Regions from separate parts of the Cytobacillus sp. FSL M8-0252 genome, predicted to be linked through region 2. Evidence: riboswitches for the same ligand, from Rfam matches in the RefSeq annotation. Region 2 holds a riboswitch; the other holds the start of a gene.

The links. A riboswitch is a leader RNA that binds a small molecule or an ion and turns the genes downstream of it on or off. The one in region 2 is predicted to bind S-adenosylmethionine.
Region 1: it holds a riboswitch for S-adenosylmethionine, as region 2 does, so the genes downstream of both, MKX83_RS06700 (methionine ABC transporter ATP-binding protein) here and MKX83_RS00700 (bifunctional homocysteine S-methyltransferase/methylenetetrahydrofolate reductase) in region 2, are expected to answer to the same signal.

What each region holds. Positions count from the first base shown of each region.
Region 1 is NZ_JBBOWZ010000001.1:1,279,572-1,283,532, reverse strand. Features, by position in the region: gene MKX83_RS06710 (acyl-CoA dehydrogenase family protein) at 1-66, opposite strand, end outside; gene MKX83_RS06705 (methionine ABC transporter permease) at 177-842, opposite strand; gene MKX83_RS06700 (methionine ABC transporter ATP-binding protein) at 832-1,845, opposite strand; SAM riboswitch class I at 1,929-2,035, opposite strand; gene MKX83_RS06695 (CotH kinase family protein) at 2,128-3,915, opposite strand; gene MKX83_RS06690 (DUF4956 domain-containing protein) at 3,935-3,961, opposite strand, start outside.
Region 2 is NZ_JBBOWZ010000001.1:140,914-144,874, reverse strand. Features, by position in the region: gene rplD (50S ribosomal protein L4) at 1-188, opposite strand, end outside; gene rplC (50S ribosomal protein L3) at 213-842, opposite strand; gene rpsJ (30S ribosomal protein S10) at 879-1,187, opposite strand; SAM riboswitch class I at 1,546-1,658, shown strand; gene MKX83_RS00700 (bifunctional homocysteine S-methyltransferase/methylenetetrahydrofolate reductase) at 1,765-3,624, shown strand; gene metH (methionine synthase) at 3,602-3,961, shown strand, end outside.

The sequences.
Region 1 (3,961 bases), 1.1 Mb from region 2:
AATAAATGGTCGAGCGAGTTGTTCAGCTAAATACGCTTCCTTAGATGAAGCTGTTATCGTGCTCATAGAATCCTTCCTCCCCGTCTGTTTCCATCTTCTCTTTAATACTCAATCATTAGGATAAATAGATATAGTAAAGGCTCCATCCCCTTTACTATATCTATCGTTTGAATTTATTATCTCTTATCTACATATTTAGTTAATTTATCCCCACCAATTTGAATGATTTGCACCAATACAACGAGGACAATTACTGTCGTAATCATAATGACATTATCATAGCGATAGTAACCGAAACGTATCGCTAAATCACCAATACCACCGCCGCCAATAATACCTGCCATTGCTGAATAACCAATTAAACTAATAGTCGTAATCGTTAAACCTTGAACAATTCCAGGTTTCGCTTCTGGGACAAGAATTTCCTTAATTATCATCCAAGGGGAAGCGCCTACTGCTACTGCAGATTCAATGACTCCTTTATCTATTTCTCTTAAGGATGTTTCTACCAATCTTGCAAAAAACGGAATCGCTGCTACAGATAATGAAACAGAAGCCGCTGTAGGACCAATAGTTGAACCTGCAATTAATTTTGTTAACGGCAATAGAGCTACTAACAAAATAATATAAGGAATAGAGCGGATCAAATTGACAATCCAACCGGTAACAGCATTTACAAATCTATTCTTTAAGAACAATCCTTCGTCTGTAACGAATAATAAGATCCCTAGTGGAAGACCTAGTATAAGTGCCGCAACTAAAGAAATGGCGACCATATAAATTGTTTGTAATACAGCTGTATTTAGTTCAGGAAGTAACGCCTGAATGGACTCAAGCAACATGTTCAACTACCTCCAAATTCTGTGTTCTTTCTTGAATATATTGTATAGCTCTTTCTATTTCAGGTATTTCGCCAGTCAACTCCATAATAAAAATACCAAGAGGTACTTCTTGAATATATTCAATCTTGCCGTGAAGAATATTTCCTTTTACTTTGAATGTTTGGAACAGTTCAGAAACAACAGATTCTTCTGCTATTGCACCTTTAAATTGAATCTTAATGATTGTTCCCTTCCTGTTTTCAATCAATTGTTGTGGTAAGTCAAATTGAAGAACACTCTGAATGAAATCCTTTGTAAGTGGTTCAATTGGATTCGCAAATATATCATACACCGGTCCCTCTTCTATGACCTTTCCATCTTGCATAACAGCTAACCTATGACAAATCTCTTTGACTACTTCCATCTCATGAGTGATAAGTACGATGGTTAATCCTAGCTTTTTATTAATTGATTTTAATAAGTTCAGGATTGATTTTGTTGTTTTAGGGTCTAGAGCTGACGTGGCTTCATCGCAAAGTAAAACCTTTGGATCATTAGCGAGTGCTCTGGCTATTCCTACCCTTTGCTTTTGACCACCACTTAATTGTGTGGGATACTGATGAATTTTATCTGCTAAACCCACTAATTCTAATAGTTCTTTCACCCTGATATCTATTTCTTTCGGGCTTTTACCTGCCGCTTTTAAAGCAAAGGCAATATTCTCATACACTGTCTTCGAACTCGCTAAATAAAAATGCTGAAAAATCATACCTATCTTCTGCCTTGCTTTTCTTAATTCTTTACTTGTTAAAGATGTTAAATCAACGCCATCAATTTTCACTTCACCAGATGTCGGTCTCTCCAATAAATTTAGACAGCGTAATAAAGAACTTTTCCCTGCTCCACTATAGCCAATAATCCCGTATATTTCCCCTTCTTTAATAGAAAGGGATACATTGTCAACCCCTATTACTTGCTTCTTTTTGCTTTTATAAATTTTCACTAAATGATTGACTTCAATCATTTACCTCACCCTCCCTAAATCCTCTACAACATAAAATGAGCCTCTTTCACTTTGAAAGAGGCTCAACAAATGATTGTTATTAAACCTTATCTTTCAGAATGAAATCATTCTGCAGGATTTAGCACCTTCCCTTTAAAAGGAGGTTGCCGGACATCTTCGGGCCTGGTCCCTCAGTCTCTCTCGATAAGAATCATATTAAATTTAATGTGTTGCTTTGATAAAGGAAATTTTATCGGGTATTGAATTAATTGTCAATAGTATTTTGATTTTTTATGCATTTACTTATCTTCCTCTTCGTTTAAACAAGAAGATAAAAAAAGTTGTTCCTAATAAAGCTGTGATTAGACCCACATACAAGATGATTGCTGACGTTTTGAACTTTACTGTACTAGGTTGCTCTTCTTGTCCACGTCCCTCACCACCAGGCATACCTTCAAACCCTTCTGGTGTCTCAAAATCTCCTTCCTGCGGAAAGTCTCCATTGCCTTGCGGACGTTCAGGCATTTCACCATCAATGTTTCCTTCATTACCGTTTGGCGGTTGGAATACTTCTCCTCTTTCTTGACCTTCCTGGTCATCACCACCTGCTCGGCTAGGGAACATGTTATTGACTTCAGAAGCTTGTGATTCTACTTCTAATTCACCTGAAAGCTGAGCAAGTATCGATTCTGATCTCGCCTCAGCAAATGCTGGTAAACTCTCATCACCTTGCACTGCTTGTAGAAATTCTTCTGTTGTATAAAACTTGGTAGGATCCTGTTCTACATAAGGAAGAATCAATGTACTAATTTGTGTAGTTGTATTTTGGTAAGACTCTTTTGTCATATATTCTTCGGCAATCTTTTCAAGGTATGCTTCATATTGCTTTTTAAATTCATCATTTGCCAATAAAGCATTAAGTAAAGGCCTCTCATCTAAAGAAGTACCAGCTACAGGTTCGGAAATACTGAAATTAATCGTATCTTCACTCATTAAATTACTATTTCCCATGCCACCATCGAAGTTCCCCATTTCAGCTTGGTGAACTTGACCTTGTTCATCCTCACCTTGCCCACCTTCTCCTGGTGCTAGACCTTGTTGTTCCTGATTTTGATTTTTGTTTTGGTTTTCTTCAGCGATTGAAGAATCTCCGTTCATGCGTCCTCCGCCACCCATACCTACTCCAAAGCCGCCAAATGCCATATTATAGTCCCACGGAATGATTGAGAACTTACCATCATTTTCATATAAATAATAGTTGTGCTTCATTTGCCCTTGGTAACTATCCATGCTAACGACAGCCGTATTTACTGCAAAATATCGTAATACTTGATCCACATCTAAAGTTTTTTCTAAATTGCCACCATTATTGATACTATCTAACATATCTATTAACGCTTGTTCATCTTGCTCCTCTGATTTCAAGTTTAAACCTGAGTAATCATCAATATCATCACTTACCCATTTCAAGTCACTATTTGTACCATCTGGCTTGTACAATGATCCATATGGATTTTCAAAATATCTTCCAAGCATCACTTCGTCTACTTGTTCAACACCTAAATATAATCCCCATTCCTGACCATTAATGGTCACATACATATAAGAATAAGCAGGTGTGGGTAATCCCATATTCTCCATTAATTGATACGATAAATATTCTCGCATTTGCGTAGCATCACTAAATTGGTTATTTAGATTCAACTTTTTCAATCCATATAAAGTTTGATCGGTATAGTAATCAAAGTCTATTTTGAAGCTATAACGATCAGAATCTTCCATTCTAGCAACGGAAGAAAGGGAAGAATTCCCCTTTGTCCGAACAGCTACTTGGTTCAATTTAGTTCCATTTATCGTCACATTTGCCATCTTATATTCTTCTTCCGTCGGATTCTCTAGTATATCTTCCCAATCATCTTCTGCTAGGGTTAACTCAACTTGAGTCACTTTATTTTTATTGAATACTTTTGAAACATAAGAGTGATCAACTACTTCCCCTTTTGGAAGTAAATGAGGTAGAAAGAATAGAATACCAACAAATAAAACAGCCAACATTAGAAAAACGAGAACGACATATTTGCGTTTAATCATATTCCTTTCTCCTGTTCATTTACGCTGTAAAATTACCGTCATAGCT
Region 2 (3,961 bases):
TTACGTCCTCCGCCAGCTACTTCAGAACGAATTTTAGTTTTATGAGTTCCTTGACGTAGAGAAGCTCTTTGCATAATAACAGCTTCAAACATCACGTGGTTGTTTGGCTCGATACCAAAGATTGAGTCGTTCAGCTCAATATCGCCAACTTGTGAACCACTTTGGTTTAATAATGCAACTTTAGGCATTCTTACTTCCTCCTTTCCGGGTTATTACTTTGCTTTAACCGCACTTACTAGTTTTAGAAGCGCTTTTTTAGAGCCAGGTACATTACCTTTTACTAATAGAAGATTGCGTTCTGCATCTACTTTTACGATTTCAAGGTTTTGTACTGTGATTTGTTCTCCGCCCATGCGACCAGGTAATAATTTACCTTTGAATACGCGGTTTGGAGCAACAGGACCCATTGAACCTGGGCGACGGTGGTAACGTGAACCGTGTGCCATTGGTCCGCGAGATTGTCCGTGGCGTTTAATTGCACCTTGGAAACCTTTACCTTTTGAAATTCCTGTTACATCAATTTTTTCACCTTCAGCGAAAATATCAACTTTGACTTCCTGACCAACTTCATACTCAGCTAAGTCAGCTCCGCGTAATTCGCGAACGAAGCGCTTAGGAGTAGTATCAGCTTTAGCAGCGTGTCCTTTTTCCGGTTTGTTTGAAAGCTTTTCGCGTTTATCTTCAAAACCGATTTGGATTGCTTCGTATCCATCAGTATCAACTGATTTCTTTTGAAGAACAACGTTTGGAGTAGCTTCAACCACTGTTACCGGGATAAGATCACCGTTTTCAGCAAATACTTGAGTCATACCAATCTTTCTTCCTAAGATTCCTTTGGTCATTTCAGTCACACCTCCTAGATTGTTTTAATGTATTAATTAAAGTTTAATTTCGATATCAACACCAGATGGTAAGTCTAAACGCATTAATGAATCGACTGTTTGTGGTGTTGGATTAATGATGTCGATTAAACGTTTGTGTGTACGCATTTCGAATTGCTCACGAGAATCTTTATATTTATGCACCGCACGAAGAATTGTGTAAACTGACTTTTCAGTTGGCAATGGGATTGGACCAGATACAGCCGCACCAGAGCGTTTTGCAGTTTCAACGATTTTTTCAGCAGATTGATCAAGAATTCTGTGATCATAAGCTTTTAAACGAATACGAATTTTTTGTTTTGCCATTATTTTCCCTCCTTTTCGCCTATTTTCATATAGACATTCTCCGTGAAAATTTCCCACACACTCGCCATGGCAAAGCGGCCGGGTGTGTCAGCAACCTTTCACTTCATCGCAGTCAAAGACCAACATTGTCTATTATACAGAAAAGACATAACAAATGCAACTATTGATTGCGTTTCTCTCTGTTCTGCACACTTTTAACATTATAACTGCTGTTAATAGTGTTTTCAAGTATATCCTCCTCTTTACATCATTTTCTAAAAAAACGCTTATTTAATTACTTATTTTTAAATTTTCTAAATTTTTATTTGACAAACATAGACTCATTCATGTAAATTTTAGTCAATAAAATATTTTTTATTTCTTATCATGAGAGGTTGAGGGATAGGCCCGATGACACCTCAGCAACCATCAATAGTGAACACTATTGAAAAGGTGCTAATTCCTACAAGCTATACGCTTGAAAGATGAGAAGATGACTATGATAATAATAGGCCTTCTTCTTGAGGGCCTTTTTTATTTTCTCTTTGGCTTCTCATCCATTGAATTCAACAAAATATGAATTGAAGGAGTGAGACCTTTGAACTTCCTTGAAAAAATGAAGAACCAAGTATTAATTGCTGACGGTGCGATAGGAACACTTCTTTATTCTTATGGTACGGATACATGTTTTGAAGAGTTGAACCTCTCAGCACCGGAACAAATTCAGCACATTCATCAAGCCTATCTCCATGCAGGTGCTGATTTAATTCAAACAAATTCCTATGCTGCGAATGATTTAAAATTGAAACGGTATGGCCTAGAGGATTCAGTCAAAGAGATTAATAGTGCGGCTGTAAAACTGGCACGATCTAGTATTCAACAGCACCAGGCATATGTGCTTGGCACAATTGGAGGTGTACGAGGATTAAACCCCCTCTCTATTCCTCTAGATGAAATTAAACGTAACTTTCGTGAACAGCTATACTGCTTATTGATAGAAGGCGTAGATGGGCTCCTTCTTGAAACGTATTATGATTTAGAAGAATTAGAAACGGTTCTCTCTATTGCCCGGAAAGAAACGGATATACCTATAATTGCCCAAGTGTCTTTACAAGAAATCGCTATATTACAAAATGGGACGTTAATTAATGACGCCTTAAAAAGGTTAGAAGCTAAAAGGGCAGATGTTGTCGGGGTAAACTGCCGTTTAGGTCCACATCATATGTTAGAGACACTCTCCTCCGTTGAATTACCTCAGCACGCGTTTCTATCTGCATATCCTAACGCGAGTCTACCGGCCTATATCGATGGTACGATTCAATATAAGGAGGGTGAAGACTATTTTAGAAAATCAGCGAAGTCCTTCCTTAAGCAAGGTGTTCGACTGCTTGGTGGTTGCTGCGGAACGACACCTGGCCATATTAAAGCATTTGCAGACGAAGTTAGGCATGCTGTACCGATTATTGAAAAACAAGTAACAAATAAAAGGAAACCTAAAATAGAGAGAATTATAATCGAACGCACCAATACCCCGTTAGAGACACTTGTACAAGAAAAACGCACCATCATCGTCGAACTAGACCCACCTAAGAAGCTATCAACTGCTAAATTTTTTGAAGGCGCCAGAGCCTTAAAAGATGCTGGGGTTGATGCAATCACACTCGCAGATAACTCTCTTGCGACACCACGAATCGCAAATGAAGCCCTAGCACATATCATCCAAAGGGATACAAACGTTCGACCACTTGTCCATCTCTCCTGTAGAGATCGAAACTTAATCGGCTTACAATCACATCTCATGGGTCTTCATACATTGGGGTTGCATGATATTTTAGCCATTACAGGGGATCCGGCAAGAGTTGGTAATTTCCCAGGCGCTTCATCTGTATTTGATTTATCTTCCTTTGAATTAATAGAAATGATTAAACAATTTAATGAAGGAATTTCCCCTTCAGGTTCTGAACTTGGTGAAAATGCCGTCTTTTCGGTCGGGGCAGCATTTAATCCTCATGTCAAATCCTTAGACAAAGCTGTTGCCCGACTTGAAAGGAAGATAAAAGCAGGCGCTGATTATTTCGTGTCACAGCCAGTGTTTTCAGTAACACAACTATTAGAGATTCATGAGGCAACAAAGCATCTGTCCGCACCTATTTTCATCGGAATGATGCCACTGATTAGCAGCAAAAATGCAGAGTATCTTCATAACGAAGTGCCTGGTATCAAGATTACTCAAACGACCCGCGACAGAATGGCTAAAGCGGTTAACCCTGTTCTAGCTGAGAAAGAAGGCTTATTAATTACAAAAGAGTTGATCGATGCAGCCTTAGAACTCTTTCAAGGCATCTACCTTGTTACCCCCTTCCTTAGATATCAACTCACAACCGAGCTGACCAATCATATTAGAAGAAAAGATCAACAGATGAAGGAGCATCATTATGTCAAAAGTAGCCATCACTAAACAAATGACGGAAAAGATTTTAATCATGGATGGAGCAATGGGTACCATGCTACAAGAAGCCCACCTAACTGCAGATGACTTTGGTGGTGAGGACTTAGAAGGTTGTAATGAGCACCTCACACTTACGCGACCTGAATTGATTCAATCAATTCATGAAGCTTATCTTTTGGCAGGGGCAGATATAATTGAAACAAATACATTCGGAGCGACGCGTATCGTTTTAGAAGAATATAATATTGGGCATTTAAGTGAATTATTAAACCGCAGAGCGGCTGAAATCGCTATAAAAGCAGCGCATAAATACAACAAGCCTAATCATCCGCGATATGTAGCAGGA